DNA from 4 places in the Salinivibrio sp. MA607 genome. Region 2 is predicted to be linked to each of the others. Evidence: predicted binding sites of a transcription regulator. Region 2 holds the regulator's gene; each other region holds the start of a gene.
The links. Region 2 encodes CRP, which controls carbon source genes, mostly activating them, when cyclic AMP is high. Its sites were predicted from a motif close to TGTGANNNNNNTCACA; they were not measured.
Positions count from the first base shown of each region.

Region 1 (7,462 bases), on a different contig from region 2:
ACGATCCGGCCACTCGCCGCGCGACAACGGGCCCCCGTAAATCGGTGTGAGCCCAGGTCGACTTTCGCTTGTCTCATCGTGGCTTAAACGGAACGCGCCCAGCATCAGCTGGGCGCGTTTTTTAATAACCGTGTAAAGCTGTCAAGTGGGTGATACTGACTACCACGCCTCCCCCGAACACGCGCTTAATCTTGATCAATGATCCAACGACGGAAGGTTTTACGCTCTTGGTCGCTGGCTTTGGTGTACCAAAGCTTAAGCTGCGACAAGGCATCGCCTTTAATAGAGGCTTGTCCTTGGTCGTCGACCTCGACTAACACGTCGTTAAGGTTTTTGCTTTCACCTTGGTCGATAATAATACCGTTTTCGCGGTTGTACTCGGCCACCAGCGCTTCCATATCGGCATAGGCGCCAAAGCCATCACCTTTAAGCTCGACGGCCTCTAACGGCATTACCTCGCTATTATCAAACTCGGCTTGCCATTGTGGGTTATCATCAAAATAGCTGGTCGCCTGGGTTTTCACTCTTAGATTGGCATCAATGTTAATGGTGGCATCGCGGCCATCAACGTCTAGCTCAAACAGATACGGACGCGAGGTAAAAATCACCTCTTTACTTCCTCGCTTTACTTCGCCATCAAAGCGCATCACCAACTGGTGGGTGCCATTAGCAAGTTCAATGGTCTGCTGCGGCGCCCAGTTGTCAAAACTGACTTTGCTGCCATCCACCACCAAAAATTCAATATGACGGGCGGAGGTAATTTCCGCCGCATGGATGGCGCTCGATGCCATCAGTGCACCCAGCATCCATGCGGCTTTTGTTAACTTCTTCATTGTCACTCCAAACGATACGACGAAAAAAGCCGCCCTAAGGCGGCTTTTGTAATCAGTGCTACAACTTAGCAATAGGATTTAAGCTCAATTAGAACTTAACTTCCATACCTGCTACGTAACCCCAGTCTTGCTTGTCAGCGTCGTTGTCGCCAACTTCTGCGTACACGTGCGCGTTACTGTGCAGTGCATAAGTCACGTTAGCGTAGTAACCGGTTACGTCTTCTTCACTGTCGTTATCTTTGTTGTCGATACCGATAGCGTAAGTGGTTTTACCGTGCGTATAATCAGCTGCAACAGAGAAGAAGTCAGCTTCTTCTTTGCTAGAGCCATCATCAACGGTGTTCACGCCGTAAGACGCTGCTAGGCTTACATTCTCGATGCCAGCATACTCAACTTCGAAGTTGTAGTTTTCTACGTCAGAATTTGCGTTGTACACATAACCATCATCTGTACCGTTAACATTTGCGTCATCTGCATAGTAGTAGTAGACGCGCATGTCAACGTCAGCTACACGATAGCCAAGACGGCCATCATAGATTTTATAATCATCAGTAGCTTCTTCGCCATCACTGTTCTGTACTGTAGAGAAGCCCGCGTAGAAAGTGCCGTTGTCGTAAACGTATTTAGCAACTTGGTTACCTTCGGTTTGAAGAGTGCTGTTAAGAGCTGTTGACAACTCGTAATCTTTGGTGATGCCCATGTCATCGTTGATTAACAACTGACGACCGAAAGTAAGCGTACCCCAATCACTACCTTTGAAACCAACATACAATTCGTCGTTTTCAGTAGTGCGCTCTTCGAATTTAAATGCAAAATGACCGATAGCGGCTAAATCATCAGAGATTGCAACTTCGGTATTTACTGCAAAGTCACCGTCATCTAGACGCCACTCACCGTCGCGATCTTCACCTACAGCTTGGAAGTATTGAACTTCAGCGGCACCTGATGCGTCTACTTTAACGCCTTCTGCGTCATACAGGTTGATGCTTGCTGATGCTGAGCCAGCAGCCAGCAGAGCTGGTACTGCCATTGCTAGAATAGTCTTTTTCATGGTTAATCCACTGCCTTTTCTATTTAGTCATTATGAGTTCCTTCATGGAACTCTGTTTTATGGTGACTGTCACTCTGTTACCAGCAGCAAACGCTGCGAAGCACAAAATGCCAGTTCACTGAAACTTCGTGGCTAATCGTGCAGAACATTTGAGGTTCTGTCAACTGGCTGGAAGCGCATTACAAAATAGACAAAAAACACTTAAAAACAAACAGATAGTAAACATTAATGAACTAAGATCACAGTTTAAACCTCGTTAGCAGTGTGCGTTGATGAAATTTAACAACAACCCTTTGCGATATAAAATTCTGAATACTGCTTTTTATTATTTCATTTTTAGAATAAAAAACTAATCAATAGCTTAAATACGGCTTTTTGTTAATCAAACGGCAGATCAGCAAGATAGCAGCGAATGGTTCAAATTAAATTCGTGACCAAGATCTCATATCTGTAAGGAAAACTTACATTTCGCGATCGTTTTCACGTTTTTTCTCCGTGTTATACTGGGGCTTATCCTTTACTACTCGGACCTGTTGATGCTCAGCCCTGCCGTAAAATCAGACATTCGCGCGTGCTACCAAACGCTACAAGACCAACTTCCCTACTTTATTCCGCGCAAAGCTCAGAACTATTTAGTGGCAGAGCTGGCCAAAACCTTGGCGGGTGATTATGACCCCAAGCGTCGGCTACTGGTGGCCGAGGCCGGCACAGGGGTGGGCAAATCAATGGCGTATTTGATGGGCGCGATCCCGTTTGCGCTTAACAACAATAAAAAAGTGGTGGTGTCGACCGCAACCGTGGCGTTGCAAGAGCAGCTCGCCGATAAAGATATCCCGTTTTTTCATCGTATCTGCCCCAAGCCGTTTGATTTTATCTTGGCGAAAGGGCGGCAACGTTATTGCTGTGCACACAAGCTGAGTGCAGTGGCAGAGACCGAGAGCATCCAAGGGGCGCTATTTGCTCAAAAACCTAAGCGCAGCGAGCAATTGCTGCTGAATGATCTTTACGTTGCCCTGAGTCGAGGAAAATGGGATGGTGACCGCGACAGCTGGCCCAAACCGATTGCCGATCACCTATGGCAAGCGATCGCCTCTGACAAACACACCTGCCATGCTGGCCTGCCCGCTCACCGTGGTTGTCCCTTTGCCAAAGCGCGCGAGGCGATGGATAAAGCGGATGTGGTGGTGGTTAATCACAGCTTGCTGCTCGCCGATCTCGAACTCGGCGGCGGGGTGATCTTGCCCGAGCCAGAGCAGTGCCTGTATATGATTGACGAGGCGCACCACCTTCCCACGGTGGCGCGTGACTTTTCAGCCGCCAGTGCCAGTTTGCTTGGCGTGGTGGGCTGGTTAGAAAAGCTCAATCAAGCCGCCACTAAACTCGGGAACACTGCGGATATCAAACGTGCACACCGCTTTGTTGATAGCTTACTCGAGGCGATACAAACCCTGATCCCAGGATTACGCGAGGCAAAAAACATGCTCAGTCAACTGTCGCTCAACGACGACGGTTGTTATCGCTTTGCCGACGGTGAACTGCCCGGAGCCCTAATTGCACCCAGTGAGCAGCTTAAAACCGCGAGCAAAAAAGCTCATCAGGCATTGGGAAAGATCCATGATTTGATCAATGAGCGTCTGAAAGAAAATGACATTTCCGCCAAACTGGCTGATCCGGCGCTTGCCGAAACCGCGTTTTTCCTCCAACGGTTAGAAAATTTAGAAAAAGTCTGGACCTTAATGGCCCAACCGAATGCCGATAAAGGCGCACCGCTTGCCCGTTGGGTGCAAGCCTGCCGTGAGCGCGAGGCGGATCTTTGGGTGCATGTCTCTCCCTTAGAAGTAGGCTGGCGTCTGGATCAAATGCTCTGGTCTCGCGCCGCCGGGATTGGCCTGTTTTCTGCGACCTTGCGCGCCCTGAATCGCTTTAGCTATTTTTGCCGCCAAGTCGGACTGAGTGAAAGCGACGGTTCGCGCTATTTAGCCTTGCCCTCGCCGTTTGATTACGCCAATAAAGCGCGCTTGGTGATCCCAACCATGCCTTGTGAGCCGCAAGCCAGTGCCTTTACGGCGGCGCTGAGCGAGAAAATCCTTGAGCACTTAGAGGGCGAGCGAGCGTCCTTGGTATTGTTCGCCTCTTATTGGCAGATGAAACAAGTCACCCAAGCCATTGAGCAAACGGTCACACAACGCGGCTGGCAACTGCTCTGTCAGGGCACACAATCACGCACGGCGCTATTAAAGGCCCATCAGCAAGCAGTCAGTGCGGACAAAACCAGTATAATTTTTGGCACCGGCAGTTTTTCCGAGGGCTTAGATTTGCCCGGTAACTTATTGACTAATCTCATTATTACGAAAATTCCCTTTGCGGTCCCCACTTCTCCAGTGGAAGAAGCTCACGCGGAGTACATTGAACGCTGCGGTGGCAATCCGTTTTTACAAATCGCGGTCCCAGAAGCGAGTAAAAAGCTGGTGCAATCAGTCGGTCGTCTACTGCGCAAAGAGGAAGACTCTGGTAAGGTAGTGCTTCTTGACCGGCGCATTATCACCCGCAGATATGGCCAATCTTTACTCGACTCGCTGCCGCCATTCAAACGCGTGATCGAACCTTAAATTAACGAGTGACTATGCTTGAATTGATTGATCTTTCGACCTTAGTGATCCTAGGGCTGACTGCTTTTGTCGCCGGCTTTATCGATGCCGTCGCCGGCGGTGGCGGCATGCTGACTGTTCCAGCCCTGTTATCACTGGGTTTGCCGCCCCATGTGGCGTTAGGTACCAACAAACTGGCCGCGACCTTTGCCTCCAGCACCGCCGCCTTTACCTATTATAAAAAACGTCTTTTTTCGCCTTTATTTTGGCAACACGCGTTTTGGGGCACCTTGATTGGCGCAACCGCAGGGACTTTACTGGTTGATGTGCTAAGCACTGAATGGTTAGAAAAGGCGATCCCCGTGGTGGTGCTTGTGGCAGCGATTTACACCGTTTGGCATCCCCACCCTAAGGGAGATAACAACCAGCTCCCTGCGCGCTGCCCTAAGCTACCGATGAAGCAATGGAGCCAAGGCCTGTCGTTGGGCTTTTATGATGGCGTTGCCGGTCCGGGTACGGGCGCGTTTTGGACGGTGTCTACCATGTCGCTCTATCGGATGAATATTTTGCTCTCTTCCGGATTGGCGAAAGCGATGAACTTCACCAGTAATATTACCTCATTGGTGGCGTTTGCGCTTTTGGGCCATGTGAACTGGGCGCTTGGGCTGACCATGGGCGTATGCTTAATGCTAGGCGCGTTTATTGGCGCCCACTCCGCGATTCGTTTTGGCAGTCAGTTTATTCGACCTATTTTTGTGACCGCGGTGGTGATTTTAGCCGGTAAACTGGCCGTTGATGCTTGGTTTTAATCGCCGTTATCGTCGCCGCTGTGCGTGACTGAGAGACCCATAATGAAAGCGCAAATCGATGCAATGTCCCAACACCTTGAGCAACTGGCCAATCAAGCCGCAGAGGTCGACCGACGCCGTGGCGAAGCCCGCGCGCCTTTATTCGCGACAACGCTTTTTCATTGCAAAGGCAAATTGCTCACACCCTGTGTGAACGAAGCCCAAGGATTGCTGGCAGTGATGCAGCGCGATCACCAACAAGGGGCGCTGACCGATGCACGTGCGACCCATATTTGCGACACCTTGTTATCGCAAATCACCGCGCTACAACGTGAACTGGCGACACAGCCGTTACGTAAGCAAGAGCAAGCCAAACGCGGGCCACGACGCCAGGCGATTGGTGAGCTTTATCAAGACTTAGCCAAGCACCAAGATTGGGAGCGTCGACTGGCCGATAAACTCCGAGACGCCAATGCCAGCGTCGAGATGGCATCGACCCCTGCGGTGCGTCAGCAGTACCAAAAACAAGTGCTTGCCTTAGAACAACGCCTAGCACGCTGCACCAAGGCGCGAGAGCGTATCGAAACCACGATCAGTTACCGAGAAAAAAAATCGTGATTCACGTTCAGCTCACACCAAGCGTCAAACCCGAGCGCTCAACCAGGAGAGATACGTGCTGCCATTGATTTATCATCCGGTGTACTCGGACTTTCCCCTTCCCGACGGCCACCGCTACCCTTTGCAAAAATATCGATTGTTGTTTGAGCGGTTACAACGCCTGGCATTACCGGTTGAATTTCATCAACCGACCCCGGCCACTCGGAAAGTGATTGATGCCGTTCATGATCCCGAGTATGTCAGTCAGTTGCTGGCAGGGGATCTCCCCTTAGTCAAAATGCGTCGGATTGGTTTTCCATGGAGCGACGCATTGATCGCACGCAGTTTAACCTCGCTCGGCGGCACCACACTGACGGTCGATCACGCTCTGGATTCAGGCCTTGCTATTCATCTCACCGGCGGCTATCACCATGCGCACTACGACTTTGGCAGCGGCTTTTGTTTATTTAATGATTTGATGATTGCCGCCCGCCATGCGCTCACCCAGCCAGGCATTGATAAGGTGATGATTGTCGATTGTGATGTACATCATGGCGATGGCACCGCCGCCTTGGCCGCCGACCACCCCGATATTGTGACTTTTTCTGTCCATTGCGAGAAAAATTTTCCCTCACGCAAACCGCCCTCCGATTTGGACTTACCCCTGCCAACAGGCACAGGCGATCAGGACTATCTCAGCGCTTTTTTGCCCTTGTTAGATCTCGCCCTCGCACAATACCGCCCTGATATGGTGATTTATGATGCGGGGGTCGATGTCCACCAAGCCGATGCGCTTGGCTATTTGGCGTTATCGACCGAGGGCATTTATCAACGCGATAGCGGGGTACTCTCACGCTGTGCCAAGCATGATATTCCGGTCGCCGCGGTGATTGGTGGCGGATACCATGACTCGCACACCAGTTTGGTGCCGTTGCACGAACAACTCATTCAAGCGGCCCTTATTCACTTTGCTGATTTTGCATCCAGCTCGGAGGTATCATGACTGACCCGCACGCGTCGACACCAAGCGCCTTAGAAAACGCCCCTGATGACGTCAAACTCGCTGTCGATCTTATTTACTTGCTCGAAAACCATGCCATTGATCCAGATACCGCTTTATCTGCGATTGAGATGGTGAGACGCGATCTGCTGGCGAAAAAAAACTCACCTCCCTAATCAATTAGGCATGCGGCCGCTACTTTTTCTGACAAAAACGGTTGGCGTTTCCGAATGGCTTGCATGCTTACCACTCGATTTTGCTGATATTACGTGCTGTCGATCACATTTTGCTCAGTCTTAACAATGTGAATAAATAGTCATTATTTACGCTATATTATTTATCCAATTGAACCTGGACTGCTTTAACATCAAGCAATTAGCCTGCAAAGCATTACATTTTGGTTACAGTTTTTGGTGCTGTTATTAACACACGCAACCGATTAAAAAACCAACACTTCGCTAATCATATAGTGTTTTGTCTCACAAATATCGGTATTATCCGGCGTGCTCCAATTAGTGTACCGGTGCGTTGAAACATCGGCATGGCTAATCAAAGCGCACTCTGGCAACAGCCGAGCATGGATTCAAAATGCTGTTGCAGACTCA
Region 1 is NZ_MUFJ01000006.1:66,562-74,023, reverse strand. It holds gene BZG81_RS04620 (conjugal transfer protein TraR) at 1-50, shown strand, start outside; gene BZG81_RS04615 (YccT family protein) at 186-833, opposite strand; gene BZG81_RS04610 (porin) at 922-1,884, opposite strand; gene dinG (ATP-dependent DNA helicase DinG) at 2,421-4,493, shown strand; gene BZG81_RS04600 (sulfite exporter TauE/SafE family protein) at 4,508-5,281, shown strand; gene BZG81_RS04595 (primosomal replication protein) at 5,324-5,878, shown strand; gene BZG81_RS04590 (histone deacetylase family protein) at 5,934-6,860, shown strand; gene rsmS (pleiotropic regulatory protein RsmS) at 6,857-7,033, shown strand.
Region 1: dinG (ATP-dependent DNA helicase DinG) is a predicted target of CRP. The motif match lies at 2,314-2,329, and genes of this name have one in related genera.

Region 2 (7,462 bases):
ATACCGGCGAGGCGCTGGCCCAAGCGCGCGGTATTGACGGTTTATTGTTTACCGGTAGCGCCAATACGGGGCATATTCTTCATCGTCAGTTTGCTGGCCAGCCCGATAAAATGCTGGCGCTGGAAATGGGGGGCAATAACCCCTTGGTGGTGAGTGATCAGTTCGGTGATTTAGACGCCACGGTATACACCATTATTCAATCGGCCTACCTCAGTGCCGGTCAGCGGTGTACGTGTGCACGCCGCCTGCTGCTGCCTGAGGGAGAAGTGGGTGACAAGATCTTGACTCGCCTAGCACAATGGACCAAAACCGTGCGAGTGGGTGGCCAGTTTGATGATCCCGCGCCTTTCATGGGCGCCCAAATTTCAATGGCTGCCGCCGAGGGGATTTTGGCCACACAACAGAAATTGATCGATCTGGGAGCTACCCCCGTCATAGAGTGCGAGCATTTACACGATGCGGTGATTTCTCCAGGGATTTTAGATGTGAGTGGCATTCAAGCGTTACCCGACGAAGAGTATTTCGGTCCGCTACTACAAGTGCAGCGCTATCAGGATATGGCTGATGCGATCACGAAGGCGAATGATACCCGCTATGGTTTGTCGGCAGGCCTTATCAGTGAAGACGAGGGCGAATGGCAATACTTCCTCGATCATATTCGCGCAGGGATTGTGAATCGTAATCGTCAGTTGACAGGGGCAAGCGGTGATGCGCCATTTGGCGGGCCAGGTGCGTCGGGTAATTTACGTCCAAGCGCTTACTATGCCGCCGATTATTGCGCTTATCCCATGGCATCAATGGAAGGGGAGCAGGTGGTACTGCCTGAGACGTTCGCCCCCGGTATTCCGACTCAACAAGATTAAGGAGACCAATATGGACAGTGGCCAAGCGTTATTCGATAAATTATGGCAAGACTATATTAACCGTCTTTGCCCATCGGCACATCAGGTACATGCCTTGCTCGAAGAAGGGCAGCCTTTAATCAATGATCATATTGCCTTGCGGACATTTGGTTTGCCCAAGGTTGGGCTTGAGGTCTTGGCGCGCCCCTTCCTGGCGCTAGGCTATCAGCAAAAAGGGGACTATACCTTTGAAGCGAAAAAGCTCAATGCCTGCCATTTCGAGCACCCCGATCCTTTGATGCCGAAAGTGTTTATCAGTGAATTGATGGTCGAGCAATGCTCGCCTGCGCTGCAAGCCATTGTTCATAAGCTGGTGGCACAAGTCGATGCGTCGTCACTAACAGGGAGCGATTTTCTTCATCAGGGGCGGCTTTGGGACATCGATAGCGCCACCTATCAAGCGCTTGCTGAGGAGAGTGAATACGCGTCCTGGGTAGCCGCGCACGGTTATGGCGCGAATCATTTCACAGTGAGTGTCAATCAGTTAAAGGCTCATGATCATTGCCAATCGGTTAATCAAAAGCTGCGAGACAATGGCTTTGCAATTAACGAAGCGGGTGGGGAAGTAAAAGGGGACGCATCCGTTTATCTGGAGCAATCCTCCACCATGGCTGACCGTGTCCCTGTTGTTTTCTCTGATGGCACGCAAACCATTCCAGGTGGGTTTTATGAGTTTGCTAAGCGTTATGTGTTGCCCAACGGTGAGTTGTACCAGGGGTTTGTTGCCGCTTCAGCGGATAAAATTTTTGAGAGCACGCACTAACAAATAGTGGATATAACGAGGCCTAAACGGTTAAGGAAGAGTTCGCTCTTCCTTTTTTTTTGTTTTAAAAAGAAAAACCGACGCCAGGGCGTCGGTTGGGAATACAGAGAGCGCTGTGATTAGCGGGTACCGTATACCACGATGGTTTTACCATGGGCTGAAATAAGGTTTTGCTCTTCCAGCATTTTAAGAATACGCCCCACGGTTTCACGCGAGCAGCCAACGATTTGGCCAATTTCTTGACGTGTGATCTTAATTTGCATGCCATCAGGGTGCGTCATGGCATCGGGTTGCTTCGCTAAATTCAACAAGGTTTGCGCAATACGGCCCGTGACGTCCAGGAAGGCAAGATCCCCCACTTTTTGGCTGGTCACTTGCAAACGGCGCGCCATTTGTGAGGACAAACGCATCAATATATCGGGGTTAACCTGGATCAGTTGGCGGAACTTTTTGAATGAGATTTCTGCCACTTCACAAGGAGACTTAGCCCGAACCCAAGCGGTACGCTCCTGATCATCTTCGAAAAGGCCTAGCTCACCGATGAAATCACCTTGGTTAAGATAAGACAGGATCATTTCCTTGCCTTCTTCATCTTTGATTAGAACGGCGACAGACCCTTTCACGATGTAATACAAGGTCTCCGCTTTTTCGCCTGCATGAATCAGCGTGCTTTTAGACGGATACTTGTGGATGTGACAATGTGAAAGGAACCACTCGAGTGTAGGGTCTGTTTGAGGTTTTCCTGGAACCATATAACTTATTTCCTCTGCATGTGTTGCCCGGCAACAACGTCCTATCTTTGTCTGAGGGGTAACCCACCAGATCTATGCACAGAATACGAAGTCTGGGCGCGGGCTACAAGCTCACTGTATGTTAACAAGAGTGTATCTTTTTTTGTTAGCAATTTCTTGATTTTGATCTAGGCCAACCGCCTAAAAAACTGGCAAAAACGTGGCTAAGATCACGGCTTGAGAAGTAATACACGATAGATGCGCTACGCCCTAGCCAATCTTGCCTTTTTCGATTAGCTGCTGAATCAATGGACGGATGATAAGTTCCATCGCAAAGCCCATCTTACCGCCTGGCACGACGAGTGTATTATGCCGTGACATAAAAGACCCCGTGATCATTTGCAGCAGATAAGGAAAGTCGACGTTTTTCATCCCTCGAAAGCGGATCACCACAAAGCTCTCATCCAACGAAGGAATGCCTTTGGCGTTCAGTGGGTTGGAGGTATCGACCGTCGGCACCCGTTGAAAGTTAATGTGAGTGCGTGAGAATTGCGGCGTAATATAATGCAAATAATCGTCCATCGACCGCACAATCGAGTCGGTGACCGCTTCGCGTGAGTGGCCCCTATCGCGGGTATCGCGGACAAACTTCTGAATCCACTCAAGGTTGACGATCGGGACCATACCAATCAATAGGTCGACATGTTGAGCGACATTGACCTCACCATCAACCACACCGCCGTGCAAGCCTTCGTAAAATAGTACGTTGGTATTGTCGGGTAAATCCTGCCATGGTGTGAAGGTCCCTGGCATTTGATTGTAGGGCACCGCTTCGTCAAAGGTATGCAAGTAGCGGCGATATTTGCCTGTGCCGAGTTCACCGTACTCACGGAAAAACTGCTCTAATCGCGGAAAATCATTGGCGGTGGGGCCAAAGTAACTAATGTGCCGTCCTTGCTCACGTGCTTTACGGATCTCGACGTCCATTTCCGGTCGCGTAAAGCGATGGAAACTGTCCCCTTCTAGCCACGCCGCTTTGATGTTCATCATCTGGAACATCTTACGGAATGCTTCGGATGTGGTGGTGGTCCCTGCTCCTGAAGAGCCGGTGACCGCGATGATTGGATGTTTAGCCGACATGACGCGCCCTGTCATTCAGTCTGAATGTGTATCGCTGTTTATTGCGTACAGCGATGCTAAGATCTGAGTGCTTCTTTACGACGAATATCCACTGTCTCGTGCAACTCAGAATACACAATCACGGCGTCGCCGGATTGCAGTTGTTGGCGAACATCCGCCACTTTTTGTGCAAAGCTGACTTCCTGCTCACCATAATCGGTTCCTTCCCGTAACACAAAGTGCTCGATTAAACGAGTCAGTGTTTCCTCAGGGACCGATTGCCAAGGAACCATCATACTACATCACCTTTTGTTGATTTATGGCTGAGACGTTAGGGTGCTTGATGCTGATATTGTGAATCAGCTCGCATTTTACCCAATCATTCAACACAATGCAGTAGATCAATGTGCGTCGGTCTTTTTTGCTTTGCGTGGCGTCCTTTTTTAACGGGACGAGCAAAGGCGTGAGGCTAACCAGTGAGGCACCGACTGCTCCAGCCAGAACTGTGGCTGGCGCCAACTGCCGGTAACAAAACCAACATGCCCACCATGTTCGCTCAGTTGATAGTCAATATTCGCGGGCAGAGGCGAGGTTGGGATCACTGCGTCGGTCATAAAGGGATCGTCTTTCGCATGGATAATCGCAAGTGGGACCGTAATAGCGTCAAGGACAGATAAACCACTACAGCTTTGATAGTAGTGTTGAGCATCGTCAAAGCCATGCAGCGGTGCGGTGACCGTTTGATCAAACTCGAACAGAGTTTTAATCTTTGGCCGCTCCCCAGCATGCCACCGACCCACTTTTTGGTGTCGGGTAAGTTTTTCCGATAAGGTTTGTCGCATCGACCGTAGCAAATACGCTTGATAAACACGGGAAAACCCTTGTTGAATACGGGTCGAGCACGCCGCTAAATCGAGCGGGGGAGAAATAGCACAACCACAACTGACAATCGGATCATGCTGATAGTCGGCCAGGTAGCGCACCAACATGTTTCCTCCCAAAGAGACTCCCACAGCGGCAATCTCATTGTTCGGGTAGGTCTGGCGTAAATAGGTCAAAAATGCCCGAGCGTCCTCCGTTTCGCCGGAATGATAAGTCCGCGGCGCGCGATTAAGACGGCCACTGCAACCGCGAAAATGCATCACCACACCGCACCAGCCTTGCTGTTTAAAAGCGGCCAATAATCCATTGGCATAAGGGCTATCAAAGCTTCCTGCCAGGCCATGAAACAAGACAATAATAGGCTGTCCTACCTCGGGATGATGCGTCCATGCAAGATCGACAAAGTCACCGTCAGGCAGATCAAACGCTTGCCAAATAGGCGCAAAAAGCGGTTGCCGGCGCAGCAGGCGTGGCAGTAAGGTTTGCAGATGCGCATTACGGGCAGTTGGAATGGGGTTAAAGGGTGTCATCATCGTCTGCTCCATCCTCTTTTGTAGGCCGGTCTACCCGTAGTGGTGTATAGAGATTACGGGCAGAGGGGGATAGCTGGCGGCAATAATAGGCCAAGGGAGACGCGGCTTGTGTGAGCCAGGATTGACGATTAAGCACTTCAATCAAGTCTTGTTGCTGGAACTTCTCTAAACTGAGTTCAAAGTTGAGCATTTTTTTATATTGGCCGGTGCCCACGCGTGGCTTGAGATCGCGTCTTAGATGGCGATAAGCGATCAGCAAATGTTCAGACCGGCTCAAGGCGTGCTTAAGCTGGGTGAGGCTCTCGGGGCTAAGCCCGTAACCGTGGCTTTCAATCCAAGCGAGCAACAAAGCAAGGTTCACATTGCCTTGGTGCTCGTCTTGTAATTTAAGGCAGGCTTGTTTGACCTCTTGCTTAGCATAGTGGTGCAAACAAAACTGCCAAAGATCGGCGGCGTTTGCCATCCCAGGCGTTAGTGTTGGTTGAATGTCGCCTCCAGGGCTTCTAGCGCTTCTTGTTGCTCCATCCATTCTTGTTCCACCTCTTCGAGCGTCGACTTTGCATCGGCTTGGCGTTGCAATTGCTCCGTTAAACGGGCTTTGTTGTCACTCTGGTAAATAGCGGGATCCGCTAATTGGTTTTCTGCTTCTGCGATAATGGCAGAAAGTTGTTCGATCTTTGTGTCTAAACGGTCAATTTTTTTTCGTAGTGGCGCCGTTTGTTTTCGGCATTCGGCTTCACGACGCTTTTGTGCTTTTCGATCTAACTGCGTTTGCTGTGGGGCAAGCTTTTCGTCTGCGGCTTGCTTTTTGTTTTCCGCACGATCAGCGCGTTGTTGTTCGGTCAGCCAGCGGTGATAGTCGTCTAAGTCGCCATCAAAGGGTAGCACTGCGCCCTTGTCCACCAAATACAAGTCATCGGCTGTCGCACGCAATAAAAAGCGATCGTGGCTGACGATCACCATCGCGCCATCATAGGATTGCAATGCGAGCGTTAACGCTTGGCGCATGTCGAGATCCAAATGGTTAGTCGGTTCATCCAACAGTAACAAGTTCGGTTTTTGCCAAACTAACAATGCAAGGACTAAACGTGCTTTTTCGCCGCCAGAGAAAGGGCCAATGTTTTCCAACGCTTTGTCACCTTGAAAGCCAAACCGTCCGAGAAAATCTCGCAGGGTTTGCTCGGCAGTAGTTGGTGCTAAGCGATTTAGATGCTGGAGCGGCGTTTCATCGATACGTAAGGTATCGAGTTGATGCTGGGCAAAATAACCTATTTTCACCCCTTGAGAGTAGCTTAGCTCGCCAGCCATCGCCGGCAAATCGCCCGACAATAACTTGATCAGCGTTGATTTGCCCGCGCCGTTACGCCCTAACAGGCCAATGCGCGCCCCAGGCACTAAGTTAAGGCGAATGTTCTCGATAATTGGCGTTTTGTTATAGCCAGCGGCCACCTTATCCATCATAAGAATGGGAGTGGGCAATGCATCAGGGGGTAAAAAGGTAAAGCTAAATGGATTATCGTATTGAGCCGGTAGCACCTTTTCCATGCGTTCCAGCGCTTTTATCCGACTTTGCGCTTGGCGGGCTTTGCTGGCTTTGTATCGGAAACGGTCAATGTAGGATTGCATGTGAGCAACTTGCTTTTGTTGCTTCTCATATTGCGCTTGCTGTTGTGCTAACTTTTGCGCGCGCATGCTTTCAAAATCCGAGTAGTTACCGGTGTATTCATTCAGCTTAGCGTGCTCAATATGAATGATACGATTGACCACAGGATCAAGAAAATCACGGTCGTGTGAGATCAAGACCAAGGTTCCCGGATACTGCTGCAACCATTTTTCTAGCCACATCACTGCGTCCAAATCGAGGTGGTTGGTGGGCTCGTCGAGTAGCAGTAAATCTGAGCGACATAACAAAGCTTGTGCCAAGTTAAGTCGCATGCGCCAGCCCCCAGAGAACTGCGTTAATGACCAATGGATTTGCGTCTGACTGAACCCCAAGCCATCCAGCAAACTTGCGGCGCGCGCCTCTATGGTATAGCCGCCAATCGCATCGAGCTTATCGTGTAACAACGCCACTGCATTGCCATCATCTTTGGCTTCGGCGTTACGCAGCGCGTCTTGCAGCTCACGGTATTCAGTATCGCCATCAATCACATATTCCAGCGCACTTTTATCCAATGCGGGGGTTTCTTGTGCCACCCAAGCCACTTGCCATTGACTGGGGTAATCATAGTGCCCTGCATCAAGAGAAAGTTGGTGGCGTAGCAAGGCAAACAGGCTGGACTTGCCACAGCCATTTTTACCCACCAAGCCGACTTTGTCGCCGGGTGCGATGATGGCAGAGGTGTGGTCAAGCAGGGGCTTACCACCACGAAGCAATTGAATGTCGGAGAAGCGAATCATGATTACTCAGTCTGTCTTGGGTTGATGGATGCACGTTGCGCGGTCGTTATACCAGCTTGATGCGGAGATTGCCAAATTCCACCGGTGGCGCGAGTGGTTAGACAGGGGGTTGGCCTTTTTGTATGTTAAAGT
Region 2 is NZ_MUFJ01000001.1:213,639-221,100, forward strand. It holds gene astD (succinylglutamate-semialdehyde dehydrogenase) at 1-863, shown strand, start outside; gene BZG81_RS01065 (DUF1338 domain-containing protein) at 874-1,665, shown strand; gene crp (cAMP-activated global transcriptional regulator CRP) at 1,785-2,417, opposite strand; gene BZG81_RS01075 (phosphoribulokinase) at 2,667-3,536, opposite strand; gene BZG81_RS01080 (YheU family protein) at 3,593-3,811, opposite strand; gene BZG81_RS01085 (hydrolase) at 3,959-4,930, opposite strand; gene BZG81_RS01090 (TIGR02444 family protein) at 4,914-5,393, opposite strand; gene BZG81_RS01095 (ABC transporter ATP-binding protein) at 5,402-7,330, opposite strand.

Region 3 (7,462 bases), on a different contig from region 2:
CCCTGCACTTGCAAGGGCACTTACTGCATTTGCTGCAAGAAGGCACCTTGGATATCACCCATGACCAATATAATCGTGATCTCGATGTGCGCGTGATTGCCTCCACCCATATGGATTTAGAAAAGCGTGTCGCCGAAGGATTATTTCGCGAAGACTTGTATTATCGATTGAATGTGCTGCGTATTAATATGCCAGCGCTTAAAGATCGCCAGTCCGATGTGCCTGAGTTAGCAGAGTATTTTTTGCTTAAGTTTGCACGTCAATATAATACGCAAGCACGAACCTTTTCTGATGAAGCCAAGCGCGTACTGAGCAGTTATTCGTGGCCGGGTAATGTGCGCGAGCTTATCAACCAGGTGAAGCGCGCGGTATTGCTGGCCGATCATCTGGTGATTGATGCGGAGCACTTAGATTTGCCCCATCAGGGTGATTATAAACAAAGCTTACGTAAAATCCGTGAAGAGTCGGAACGCGATGCGTTAATTGCTGTGCTAGAGGAAAATAAGGGACAAGTATCGGCCGCGGCTAAAGAGCTCGGTGTTTCACGTGCGACCATGTATCGGCTTTTAAATAAACACAATTTGATCCCCGCGCCACGCACGTTTCGTCAATAAACCTTTTGACGCATTCGTATGAAGGTTGATGTACTCAGCCTTGTTTTGAGTGGGGAGCTGGGATCGGAAACAAATAGTCATACAGCCAGTTATAAACAAACGCATAAATCAGATAAAAAATGACGAGCCCAATATCCATGCTCAGAGCTTGCCAAAAGCTCATCGACAGCCACCACATGATAAAGGGGATAGTGGCGACCAGAAGCCCAGCCTCAAAAAGCACAGCATGCAACAGACGCAAGGGGAGGGTTTTGATCACCGAGCCCCGCCGCGCTAACATCGCTTTATCAAAGCCAATGTTGTAGACATAATTCCAGAAGGTGGCGAGAACTGAAAAAATCGCCCCCATCACGCCAAGGTGACCGATCCCAGCCCCAAGGATCCAATTGAGCCCCAAGACCACCAAGATCAAGCCCGTTAGTTCAAAACCGATAGCATGGCGCCATCTATCTGCCTGTGTTCTCATCAAGTTGCCGCGTTAGGCTGGATAATACGGCCAGATTACATGAAATGGACGGCAACCCCAAGGGGTTGCCGTGTTGCGATCTAAGGGCAGGGGTTAGGGTAGCGGTTAGCGATCTCATCAATACCGGCAAGCACATCATCACTCAGTGTCAGATCCAAGCTGTCGAGATTGCTCTCTAGCTGTTTGAGTGTGGTGGCGCCAATAATGTTAGAGGCGACAAAGGGACGCGTATTCACAAACGCCAGCGCCATTTGCGCCGGATCAAGACCATGACGCTGAGCCAGATCGACGTATTCTTGTGTGGCCTTTTGCCCTGATTCAGTAAAATAACGGGCGAAGCGTTGATGCAGTGTACAGCGTGCGCCTTTTGGACGTGCACCTTGCAAATATTTACCGCTCAGTGCGCCAAAGGCAAGCGGTGAGTAAGCCAATAACTCCACCCCTTCTTGGTGGCTGATCTCAGAGAGCCCCACCTCAAACGTCCGGTTAAGCAGGTTATACGGATTCTGAATAGAGACGATACGTGTGAGGCTGTGCTTCTCTGCCAGATGCAAATAGCGCATCACGCCCCAAGGGGTTTCATTAGAAACGCCGATATAACGGATTTTTCCCGCTTGTACTAGCTCGTTCAGTGCATCCAAGGTATCCAAAATCGTCACCCCAGAATGCTCGTCTTGATAAGGATAATTGAGCTTACCAAAACAGTTATTATGCCGTTGCGGCCAATGGACTTGATACAAATCGATATAGTCGGTTTTCAGTCGCGTCAGACTATCTTCAACGGCTTGATGCACATGACGTCGGTTGAGCGACATGTTGTCACGGATGTAAGGAACATTGCGCGGGCCAGCCACTTTAGTGGCGAGGATCACACGATCGCGCTTTCCCGACTTTTCCAGCCAGTTACCGATATATTGCTCGGTTAAACCTTGTGTCGGTTGGCTTGGGGGGACGGGGTACATCTCTGCGGTGTCGATAAAATTAACACCGCGCTCAAAAGCAAGATCGAGCTGAGCATGCGCGTCGGCTTCACTATTTTGCTCACCAAATGTCATTGTGCCAAGACACACTTTACTCACGTCTAGCGAGGAATGGGGCAAACGGTGGTATTGCATCCTGTCTCCTTGTCTGCAATCGACCTATGGCAGTCCATAGTAGAGAATTTTGCCTTTAATCGAAAGCGGTTTAACCGCACCGCTCGGCTTGACAGGTGTGCAAACTTTAACCATTACTTGTATGAGTGACGCCATGAATTGCCGGGCGATGGGGTGTATTGGGTCAGGTAGCAACAGGCGCCAAAGAAAGCGACAAGAGGAAAGTCAAATGAACTATGCACAACTCAAGGCGTGGATGCGCGCGGATCCCCAGTCATGTCCGCAATGCTACATCATGGCTCATGCGGGAGGCGCCAAGTATTCGGTAGAAGTCGAAATCAAGAAGCAGCTCGAGCCTTTACGTTCCGATCAAACCGGCGAGGTGATGCAGTTTGATCATGTGGGACAAGTGGGGGATAAGCTCAAGGCGCTTGGCATTGAACAGGGCGTGTTACGCTTAATGGATCCCTATGATGAGTTCGCGACCGGTGGGGAGCCTGGGTGTCGCGAAGACATGCCGATTCGATTTTAAGGCGCTATTATTGTGGATCGAGGAAGTAACGGGTCAGGATCTGGTGGGTAAATTGTGTCCGTAAATAAAACCCACGTGGTAGCGTTCGAATTGGCTCGCCATGAGGCCCAAAGGCGTCGGTGAGTACGCTGCCATTAGCAGCCTTGGGCCGCAATTGTAAGTATTGGCCTTGACGTGCCGTGATTTCGGTCACGCGTCCCAATGCCACCCAATCCATTAATTCTTCCCAGTCGGCGCGTAAGCATGCGTCTTCTTCTGAGCTAGGAGACCACAGCAGGGGAGTCCCTATCCGTCGCTTCGCCACGGGAATATCACGCTCGCCTTCCACGGGGACCCATAACACGCGTGATAGTTTTTGTCTTACATGGCTGGTTTCCCAACGCACCCCCGCAATCCCAGTGAGTGGTGCGACACAGACAAAGGTTGTTTCTAGAGGCTTACCGTTTTGGTTGACGGGAATGGTTTTTAGCTCAATCCCCAAATGTGCGAAGTCTTGTTCAGGCTTACTCCCCGCATTGGCACCTAAACAGGTCTCGAGTAACATACCGATCCAGCCTTTTTCCCGAGAGAGTGTTTCCGGACAGCTTATCCCTAGTGATTGGCTCACTTCACCCAGCGTCAGACCTGCAAGCTCTAGTGCTCGGTCCATCAGTATCTGTTCAGATTCAGGAGGATGTATCACAGTGGCTCGATCCTGTTTATGGGCATAACGGTCGTGCATTATCGAGAACTGTCATCAGTGCTGCAAGTGGATCCTTGGGGAGAGAATGTCATGACTGTCCTTTAGTTATCCACATGGGCATCATTTTATGCGCGTAAAATGAGGCACATGATCATATATACAGTAATAAAAATCAGAGAAAAATGGATAAAAGAGCTGATCTGTCGTTTTTTTGAGCTATCAATGTGGATAATTCACTAACTGATGGATCTTTGAGCGATCTGTGCGTATTTAATGATCGTCGGATCTTGTCAAGGATCCTATCTTAACGAATTACTTTTAAGTTTATGAATTTAAGGTCTTATTTTATTTGTATGACAATATTTCCTTCCGTTAGATGATCGATACCTGATGCTTTAATGCACTTTTTCTAGGCTTCTTCACAAATCTATCCACAGAAAGCGTGAATAAATGTGCGCAAACTCTCATTGCTATGTTTATAACTTCCTGTTAGAGGGTGAGTTATCCTCAGATGACGACGAGAGCGCAAAAAAGAAGGTCAATCCACAATGTTTGTTTACCCTCAGCCGCTTTTTGTGAAAAAATCAGGTTCAGTAGAGATTTATCATTGAGGTTGTCCAGTGATTGATGGCGATGGCTATCGTCCCAATGTGGGGATAGTAATTTGTAACGGCCACGGTCAAGTACTCTGGGCTCGTCGATATGGTCAGCATTCATGGCAGTTTCCACAAGGTGGTATTGATGAAGGAGAAAGTCCTGAGCAAGCCATGTATCGTGAATTGTATGAAGAAGTTGGGCTGACCAAAAAAGATGTGCGCATCTTGGGGACTAGTCGACATTGGTTACGTTATAAATTACCGAAACGCTTGGTGCGGTGGGATTCTAAACCCGTATGTATTGGGCAAAAGCAAAAATGGTTTTTGCTTAAGCTTGAGTGTGATGAGTCACACGTGAACGTTTTGCGTGGCGGGACACCGGAATTTGATGGCTGGCGTTGGGTCAGTTATTGGTATCCTGTGCGTCAAGTCGTGGCATTTAAGCGTGAAGTCTATCGGCGTGCAATGAAAGAGTTTGCGCCGCTTGCGATGCCTTTTAAAGAACGCAAACCTCGACGTAAAAATAAGCGAGGGTAAAGGAGAAACTCGGTGCTCACGCAGTTAAGGAATATTGTGCAAAGCGTTGCAGTGTCAGCCGATCTCGATCAGGCGCTGCATACGTTGGTGCAACAAACCTGCTTGGCAATGCGTACCGAGTGCTGCTCTGTCTATCTCGCCAACCTTGAGCAACAAAGCTTTGATTTGATGGCAACGCAGGGGCTCGATCCGTCGGCGCAAGTGTCGATGTCGTTTGGTGACGGGTTAGTTGGCGTGGTTGGTCAACGGGCTGAGCCTTTAAACCTCGCTTATGCACGACGACATCCTGCGTTTAAACCTTTTCCAGCGACCGGAGAAGATGCGTTTCAATCTTTTTTGGGTACGCCCATTATTTATCGCAAAAAGGTGCTGGGCGTATTAGTCGTTCAGCAACACCAACCGCGTCAATTTGATGAAAGTGAAGAGTCGTTTCTTGTCACCTTAGCCGCGCAGTTGGCGGTGGTATTTGCCCATGCGGATGCGCAAGGGGGGTGGCAAGGTACCCGATCGCCTATTTTACTTGAAGGGATGCCGGCGTCACCGGGGATCGGTATTGCTCAAGCTTGGTGCGACGAGTCGCAACCAAGGTTAGAAGACGTTGCTCCGGCAAGCAGTCTCGATGTGTCGCGAGAGCTCGACCGCTTGGACGCCGCGATTGATGAGGCCAGTACCGAGTTCCGGCGTTTGCGTAAGCGCTTTGATAAGGAGCTACAAAAAGACGCATTAGCGATTTTTGATCTGTTTGTACATCTGCTCAATGATCCCATGTTGCGAGAAGACATAACGGTCAGGATCCAGCAAGGCGATGAAGCGACGTGGGCCGTGCGACAAACTGTGGAGGCCTTTTCCGCACGCTTTTCCCTGATGGACGATCCTTATCTCAAAGCGCGCGCAGACGATGTAAAAGAACTGGGTCAGCGATTACTCTATTTTTTGATGGCCCCGGCAGGCAGTGCTCCAGCGATTTCATCACCGGTTGTGTTACTGGCTCACGAGCTGACAGCCGGTATGCTGGCTTCGATTCCTCGTACCTTACTGGCAGGCGTTGTCGCCGAACAGGGAGCGGCTAATTCTCATGCTGCCATTCTCGCGCGGGCATTGGGGATCCCTGCGATCATGGGAGTCAGCTTTTCTCCCTCACGCTTGCACCACAAAACCGTTATCCTCGATGGACACAAAGGGATATTAATGATCGAGCCTGCCGAGGCCTTGATCAACGAATACCAGCAATTGGTTCAAGAAGAAGCCAGCTTACAATCGACCTTTGAGACAGCACTGGCCAGCCCGGGACAAACCCAAGACGGCACCCGGGTTGAGGTCCATTTAAATGCCGGTCTTAGTGCCGATAGTCAAATTGCGATTAATCAAGGGGTGGATGGGGTAGGACTTTTTCGCACTGAAGTCCCTTTTTTAATGTTACGCCGGTTCCCCTCTGAAGACGAACAAGTGAAACAGTATCGCGCCATTCTTGCCAGTTACCCTGATAAGCCTGTGGTGATGCGTACGTTGGATATCGGTGGAGATAAGCCGCTTCCTTACCTAAGTGTGGAAGAAGATAATCCTTTTCTGGGGTGGCGCGGTATTCGCTTCAGCTTGGATCATCCGGATATCTTTTTGATCCAAGTCCGTGCCATGTTACGCGCGAGCATAGGTTTAAATAACCTTAAGTTACTACTGCCAATGATCTCTGGCCGCAATGAGTTATTGGAAGCGAAAACCTTGGTCAGCCGCGCGTATCAAGAGGTCAGCCAAGAGGCCGAGAGCACGGGTGAGAGCGTTAATATCCCTATGCTCGGGATCATGGTCGAAGTTCCCTCTATTTTGTATCAGTTGGATAATATCGCGCGTGATATCGATTTTTTATCGGTAGGGACCAATGACTTGACCCAATATTTACTCGCCGTTGATCGCAATAATGCGCGGGTCGCGGATATTTTTGATGCCCTGCATCCTTCAGTACTCCATGCCTTATCATCCATTGCAACTATGGGTGCGCGCCATCAATTACCGGTAAGTGTCTGCGGTGAGTTGGCCGGCGATCCTGTGGGTGCAGCATTATTAGTGGGATTGGGTTACCAGCAACTGAGTATGAACACTCGGAATGTCGCCAAAATCAAATATCTGTTAAGTCGATTACCGCATGAGGCGCTAGTGGTGCAGGCGAATACTATGCTGACATTAGACGACCCTGATGCGATTCGGGCATCGACCGAAGCCTTTCTGGCCGAACATGGGCTTGATGCGCTAGTCAAAATCGGACAAATGCGATGATCACTGGCCTAACACTGTTGTTGTTTGTGGTCTGCATGCTAGTCGGTGCGTGCGTAGGTACCTTATCAGGGCTGCTTGGCATTGGCGGTGGACTGGTGGTGGTACCCGCTTTAACGTTTCTATTGCCGGTTTTTGGCATTTCACCGACGGTGGTGATGCCCATTGCTCTGGCGACGTCGTTAGCAACGATCGTTTTGACTTCAAGTGCGTCGGCATGGCGGCATTTTCGCTTAGGTAATGTGCATGTCGAGGCGGTCAAAGCGCTTGTTCCTGGCATGCTGTTAGGCGGTAGTCTTGGGGCCGGATTTGCTGACTTGCTGCCTCCTGATTGGCTACCCCGTTTATTTGGTGTGATTGTGCTTGCGATGGCACTGCAAATGTTACTTAATCGCCGCGTCTATCAAGCGCGCCCATTGCCGCATTGGTGGCGGCTTTCTGCGGCTGGAACCTTGATTGGGACACTTTCTAGCTTGGCAGGCATTGGTGGCGGATCCTTTACTGTTCCATATTTACACTGGCGTGGGGTCAGCATGCATCAAGCGATCGGTAGTGCCTCAGCGGGGGGAGCGGTATTAGCGTTCGGTGGCATGATTAGCTTTGTGTGGTTGGGCTGGCGACAGACGGAACCCTTACCGCCACTCAGTGTCGGATACTTGTATTTACCCGCGTT
Region 3 is NZ_MUFJ01000015.1:40,281-47,742, reverse strand. It holds gene BZG81_RS08835 (sigma-54-dependent transcriptional regulator) at 1-614, shown strand, start outside; gene BZG81_RS08830 (PACE efflux transporter) at 649-1,080, opposite strand; gene BZG81_RS08825 (NADP(H)-dependent aldo-keto reductase) at 1,161-2,195, opposite strand; gene BZG81_RS08820 (DUF6482 family protein) at 2,404-2,706, shown strand; gene mutH (DNA mismatch repair endonuclease MutH) at 2,714-3,427, opposite strand; gene rppH (RNA pyrophosphohydrolase) at 4,009-4,521, shown strand; gene ptsP (phosphoenolpyruvate--protein phosphotransferase) at 4,534-6,792, shown strand; gene BZG81_RS08800 (sulfite exporter TauE/SafE family protein) at 6,789-7,462, shown strand, end outside.
Region 3: rppH (RNA pyrophosphohydrolase) is a predicted target of CRP. The motif match lies at 3,840-3,855, and genes of this name have one in related genera.

Region 4 (7,462 bases), on a different contig from region 2:
ATTACGCCGCCAGAGGGTATTAGCCAGGTATTAAGTACGCTACTTTTCAATATCGTTGACAACCCTGTTAACGCGTTGATGAGTGGTAACTATATTGGTATTTTGGCTTGGGCGATTGGCTTAGGTATTGCTCTTCATCATGCGTCGAACGAAACCAAACGTGTCTTCTCGGATGTATCCGAGGGGGTATCGATGATCGTCCGCTTTGTGATCCGGTTTGCGCCTTTGGGTATTTTTGGCTTAGTGGCAAGCACGTTAGCGAAAAGTGGCTTTGATGCTTTGATGGGGTATTTACACCTTTTGGGGGTGCTACTCGGCAGTATGGCAACCATCGCCTTGGTGGTAAATCCGCTGATTGTGTATATCAAAACGCGTCAAAACCCCTATCCCCTTGTTTTTCGCTGCCTGCGTGAAAGCGGTCTCACCGCTTTCTTCACCCGTAGCTCTGCAGCCAACATTCCAGTGAATATGCAGCTATGCCGCCGCCTTGATTTGGATGAAGATACTTATTCTGTCTCTATCCCACTCGGTGCCACCATCAATATGGGAGGCGCGGCGATCACCATTACCGTATTAACCCTGGCTGCTGTTCATACACTCGGTATCCAAGTGGATATCGCCACGGCTGTGCTGTTGAGTGTGGTGGCCGCGGTATCCGCGTGCGGCGCGTCGGGGGTTGCTGGCGGCTCCCTATTGTTGATCCCACTCGCGTGTAATTTGTTTGGTATTCCACAAGAGATTGCCATGCAAGTGGTTGGGATTGGCTTTACTATCGGTGTTTTACAAGACTCTGCCGAAACAGGCCTGAATAGCTCAACCGACGTAGTATTTACCGCGGCGGCATGCTTGGGTGAAGAGCGTAAAAACAGCTAACCAACGCCCTTAGCCAAGATCAAAAAAAGCAGGTGCACAACACCTGCTTTTTATCATCTTTTAACTGTGAACCAAGATAACGATTAACCCTCCAGCACTTTCATCAGCAAATTACCATCGTACATCGCCTGCTTTACCATCGCCGCTCCAGGCATCGTCGCTTGGGTATAGAAATAGCTTTCTTCCAAGACTAGGTACTTGCTATACAGCGGAATCGTCTGCGTTTTTAAACATTCCATGATCGCAGGATACAACACCGATTTAGCGCGATTGAATTCGCCACCAAATAATATTTTTTCTGGGTTAAATAAATTCACCACAATCGCTATGGCGGTTCCCAAGTGATGCCCCAGCTCGGTGATCACTTGGTGGGCCAAACCATCGCCTGACACCGCTGCATCGCATATAGCCTCTATCGTGAGGGGTTGGTCGTGCAAGCAACTCGGATGCCCTTCATTGAGCAATGTCTCCACCTGCTCATAGATCGCGGACAGGCTTGCGACCGTTTCCAAACAGCCATAATTACCGCAAAAACACCGCTTACCAAAGGGCTTAATTTGAATATGACCTAACTCGCCAACGTTACCGATCCGCCCTTGAAGCACTTTACCCTCGAGCACAATACCGGCCCCAACGCCGCTATGAACCGCGACCAGAACGGCGCTGTCTGCTTCTTTCGCGTTACCAAACAACTTTTCCGCTAGTGCCCAAGAACGGGTGTCGTTCCCCACAAATACCGGTAAACCGGTCTCACGATGTAATACAGGCCCTAGAGGCATATGGTCGACCTCGAAGTGCGGCATTTGAATCACGGTGCCTTGGGCACTATTTACCAAGCCCGGTAGCGAAATCGCAATACTGGTGACACGATCCACCGTTTGTTGGTGCCGAGAGAAAAACGCATTGACATGATCGACCACGGTGGTGAGTAATGCACTTTGCGCCACCACCGTTAATTCATGCCGTTCTTGAATCAAAATTTCACTGCTTAGCGAATGCAGCGCCAGAGTGAGATAACCTCTTCCTAGACGCATGGACAAAAATTGCCAGCCTTCGTTATCCAGCATCAGCCCTACAGCTGGACGCCCGCGCATGCTCGTTTCTTGGATCGGCGCCTCTTTTACAAGGTGAGCGTCCATCAGTTCGCGCACAATTTTGGTGATACTGGCAGGCGCCAGTTGGCTGCGTTTCGAGAGTTCGATCCGCGAAATAGGCTCAAAACGGTCGATTAAATTATAAATCGTGCCCGCATTTTTGCGCTTAATATGATCGATATGTCCCGGCTGCCCAATAATCATGCCCTTTCCTATTACTACGTGGCTGTGGCGATAAACCCTGACACCGCCTATTTAGGTGAATTTTTTTACTTCGCGAACTAATTGTGAAGCAATTGGCCGCTAGCACGTGACATTTGTCACTTTATATCTTTGAAATCGCGTACAAACTCACAAAACCTGTCTAAACAGTAACGCTGTTCATCCTCTAATCGCGGGCTAAAAAACAAGATCTCAAACTTATTCGTTGGCATAATGCGGGGCTCATATTCTATCGCTATTAATCACCATGTACCGAGTCAACGAGATATTTGAAACGATCCAGGGCGAAGGCACCTTCACAGGGGTTCCGTCGGTTTTTGTCCGCTTGCAAGGATGTCCAGTAGGATGTGCCTGGTGCGATACTAAGCAAACCTGGGAAACGGATGATAAGGATCAACAAGATAAGATCTTTATTATTGATAAGTCAGAGGATTCACCGACTTGGTGCTGGCTAGGAGCCGAAGATATCGTCACTGAAATCACGCAACGCTATCACGCTAAGCATATCGTGATTACCGGGGGCGAACCCTGTCTTTATGATTTGGTACCTTTAACGGAAGCCTTGGAAGAGGCTGGATGCCAATGCCAAATTGAAACCAGTGGCACCTATACGGTCTATGCGAGCCAAGCCACCTGGGTAACGGTGTCGCCCAAAATCAATATGCGCGGTAAATTGCCCGTTCTCGCCAGTGCGATGGCGCGAGCCAATGAGATAAAACATCCGGTGGGGACAGAAAAGGACATTACACAATTAGAGACTCTGCTTGAGACCTGCCCAGCCTCTCCTGGTGCAACCATTGCGCTGCAGCCGGTAAGCCAAAAGCCACGTGCAACCAAACTTTGCATCGACACCTGCATTGCGCGCGGCTGGCGTTTATCCGTGCAAACACACAAGTATTTGAATATCGCCTAAGTGACGATGACGAGGACGGTGGCAAGATAAATCGCGCCGTCATGGAGCAAAGCACACGTCGAAAAGCGACAAAAAACGCCGAGTACTGAAGTGACCTCATAAAGCTGGACACTGCTACTCGGCGTTTTTTTATTTCTCTCGACTGCTTCTTATTTACCTCGAGTATTGTTACTCACGTCGAGTTTCGTTACTCACCTCGATAAGTGCAACCTGCGGTACAAGTTTCTTTCACCATGACCTGGCTTAACAGAGGCAGATTCGGTTTTACCTGTTGCCAAATCCAGTGTGCTAGCACTTCACTGGTTGGATTTTCTAGCCCTTCAATGTCATTGAGATAGTAGTGATCCAGGCGCTGATAAATCGGTTTGAAAGCCGCTTTTATTTCGGCAAAGTCGATCACCCACCCCGTATACGGATCAACGTCGCCTTCTACATACAAACGCACCGTAAATGAATGCCCATGTAAACGCCCACATTTATGGCCTTCTGGCACATTCGGTAAATGGTGTGCCGCCTCAAAGGTAAATTCTTTAAACAACTCAGTGGTCATTTTACTTCATTCCAACAACAACAAGAGGCCGCATGCTACTTAAATTCGCTGGCCGACTCAAACGCATTCATCCGACCACACCCGTTAGTCTGTGCGGCCAGAATGCCTCGCAATACGGGTTTCCATCTCATTATTGGGACGATTTACGTCGATGAAATCACACATTTTATATGAGGATACCGCCACAAGTGCGCTCTCGGTTTAACATAGTCGCTACAGGCTATAACTGATAACTCTATAAATTAATAACAAATGGTTGACTCATGCGTATGACCCTTGCGAGCAAAATTCTTCTTGCTCTTTTTCTTGTTTTCGCTCTTGCGCTCGCCACCTCGCTGGCCTATCAGTCGCATCAACAAAAAGCCTTGATGACATCGATTGTCAGCGAGCAAACCTTAGATAAAGCGTCCAACTACTTTGATAGCCTTAATATGCTGATGCTCACCGGCACCATCAGCCAGCGTAATACGTTGCGAGAGAAAATGCTGTCACACAAAGGCATCGACGACGCTCGCGTGATCCGTGGAGAGGCAATAACCCGCTTTTTTGGCCCAGGAAACCCTGAGCAATCTGCCCAGGATGCCATTGACCAACGCGCCCTCAAAGGTGAAACCATTGTCGAAACCTTTGATGCTGATGCGGGAAAAGGATTGGTGGTCGCCCTGCCGATGAAAGCGAGCAGCGATTATCGCGGTACCAATTGTCTGCAATGCCACGTAGCAGAGGAAGGCACCGTACTCGGTGTTATCCGGCTCGAGTATGATCTTGAGCCTTTGTATAGCACTATCGATAGAGAAATGTTAATTACCGCTGGGATCATGGGCAGCATCGCTGTGATTGGATTTTTAATCTCACTCACTGTGATTCGCCGCTGGGTGGTCTCCCCGCTTAAGCGCGTCTCTGCCTTTATGAAACGCACCAGCCATGACAAAAATCTTTCCGAGCGCCTCAACAATACCCGTGACGACGAGATTGGTGAACTGTGCAATAGTTGCGACCAGTTGCTTGATAACTTTGCTGCCAGCCTGCAACAAGTTCAGCGCACCTCAGAAACCCTGTCTGCTGAGGCCATGAATCTGATCCGTGTCTCAAGCCATACCGATCAATTAGCTGATAGCCAACGTCACGAAACCAATGACATGTCTTCAGCCATCGATGATGTGCAGCAGCATCAACACGACATTCAAAATCGTACTCAAGAAGCGGCGCAATTGAGTGAATCTGCCGCAGGCAGTGCCAATCAGGGCAGTGATCTGGCGAATGTCGCGGCCAATGACATTCGTAAGTTGGTGGCTGATATTGGCCAAGTACGCACACAAATATTGGATGTTAATCAACAAAGCCAGCAAGTAACGACGATCCTCAGCGTGATCCGGGAAATTGCCGAGCAAACTAACTTATTGGCGTTGAATGCCGCCATTGAAGCTGCTCGAGCCGGAGAGCAAGGCCGAGGATTTGCGGTGGTTGCCGACGAAGTACGCAACCTTGCCAGTCGTAGCCATGATGCCACTGGTGAAATCCAAACCATCATTGAAAACTTGTGTGCAGGCAGTGAAGCCTCTGCGCAGGCGGTTGAAGCGACCAGTGAAAGTGCTAATCAACGTGCAGAAACCGTGATGGAACTTTCTACCGCTTTGGGTAATATCGCCGACCAAGTTAGAACGGTCAATGACAACGCCAATGACATCAGCAAACAAAGTGATCACCAGGCGCAAATGACCGATGCCTTGCTCGCTCAAGTGGGTCGTATTCAAAGTCACGCCAACGATACCGCAACCAATGCTAATGAGGTGAAAGCGATTAGTGCAAATCTCGAGCAGCTGGTTGAACAACTTGAAGGGTTAATTGGCCAATTTCAGCTCTCAGACACGCTCAAACCTTGAAGCTATACAGGATACAGGTAAACTTGCTAGTCTAACTTGCAAAATCACTGATGCGGTCACACCCCGTTGGCCGCATTACCTAAACGGAGATAGAAGCGAATTATGACATACGCGCCTGTAGTAGACGTCCTGCGCGGCAAGGCGGCAGTCGACACTGAAGTGACTGTGCGTGGATGGGTCCGGTCACGCCGAGATTCCAAAGCCGGTATTTCTTTTCTTGCCATTTACGATGGTTCTTGTTTTGACCCTATTCAGGCCGTGGTCCCTAATGAGCTGGATAATTATCAGCAAGACGTTCTGCGCCTGACCGCAGGCTGCTCCGTTGAGGTCACGGGTAAGGTTGTTGAATCGCCCGGAAAAGGTCAAGCCTATGAGCTTCAGGCAACGGCAGTGAAGGTCGTTGGCTGGGTTGACGATCCAGACACGTATCCAATGGCGAAAACGCGCCATTCGATTGAGTACTTGCGTGAAGTGGCGCATCTCCGCCCACGTTCAAACGTAATTGGTGCCGTTGCACGTGTACGTCATACGCTCTCACAAGCCATTCATCGCTTTTTCCATGAGCAAGGCTATTACTGGATGTCTGCACCGCTGATCACAGCGTCGGATTGTGAAGGTGCGGGGGAAATGTTCCGGGTGTCTACCCTAGACATGGCCAACGTGCCAAAAACCGAACAAGGCGAAGTCGATTACGATCAAGACTTTTTTGGCAAAGAAGCGTTCTTGACCGTATCGGGTCAGTTAAATGCCGAAACTTACGCCTGTGCACTCAGTAAAGTGTATACGTTTGGTCCCACCTTCCGTGCAGAAAACTCCAATACTAGCCGTCACTTGGCTGAGTTCTGGATGGTTGAGCCAGAAGTGGCGTTTGCCGATCTTGATGACTCTGCCGAGCTTGCAGAAGCCATGTTGAAATATGTCTTCAAGGCCGTGTTGGATGAGCGCAAAGATGACATGCAGTTCTTTGAACAGCGGATCAATAAAGATGTCCTGACTCGTTTGGAGAAATTCGTCAACGCCGACTTTGCGCAAGTGGATTACACCGATGCGGTCACTATTTTGCAAAACAGCGGCCAAACTTTTGAATTCCCCGTTGAGTGGGGCATTGATTTAGCCTCTGAGCATGAGCGTTACCTGGCAGAAGAGCACTTTAATGCACCGGTTGTGGTAAAAAACTACCCGAAAGACATTAAAGCGTTCTATATGCGTATGAACGATGACGGTAAGACCGTTGCTGCGATGGACGTACTCGCACCGGGTATCGGCGAAATCATCGGCGGCTCTCAGCGTGAAGAGCGCCTAGATGTGCTCGACCAACGCCTTGAAGAAATGGGGCTAGAAAAAGAAGATTTCTGGTGGTACCGCGATCTTCGCCGTTATGGCACTGTCCCTCACTCTGGTTTCGGTCTGGGCTTCGAACGTCTGGTTTCATACGTGACGGGAATGAGCAACATTCGTGACGTGATCCCATTCCCTCGCTCACCACGCAATGCCAGTTTCTAAATAGATACACTTATCCAAAGGCTGCAGGTTGCAGCCTTTTATTTGCATTTAGCTTTCATTCATCATAACCATGGACGACACCAATGTTTGAGAAAATCTCTGCGGCACCTGCTGATCCTATCCTAGGGCTAACTGAAGAATTTAAAGCGGATCCACGTGAAGATAAGATTAACCTCGGGGTCGGGGTCTATAAAAACGAGCACGGCGAAACGCCCGTTTTAACCTCAGTAAAAAAAGCCGAGGCACTACTACTCGATAAAGAAACCAGCAAATCTTATTTGAGCATTCCAGGCACCGCCGAATATGGCCTTGCCGTTCAGCAATTACTTTTTGGTGAGCATGCGGATGTCATTAAAGACAAACGCGCACAAACCGCACATTCTCCCGGCGGCACCGGCGCCCTTCGCTTAGCAGGTGAATTTAT
Region 4 is NZ_MUFJ01000007.1:33,115-40,576, forward strand. It holds gene sstT (serine/threonine transporter SstT) at 1-873, shown strand, start outside; gene mlc (sugar metabolism global transcriptional regulator Mlc) at 957-2,171, opposite strand; gene queE (7-carboxy-7-deazaguanine synthase QueE) at 2,437-3,102, shown strand; gene queD (6-carboxytetrahydropterin synthase QueD) at 3,290-3,652, opposite strand; gene BZG81_RS05095 (methyl-accepting chemotaxis protein) at 3,916-5,535, shown strand; gene asnS (asparagine--tRNA ligase) at 5,638-7,038, shown strand; gene BZG81_RS05105 (amino acid aminotransferase) at 7,122-7,462, shown strand, end outside.
Region 4: mlc (sugar metabolism global transcriptional regulator Mlc) is a predicted target of CRP. The motif match lies at 2,277-2,292, and genes of this name have one in related genera.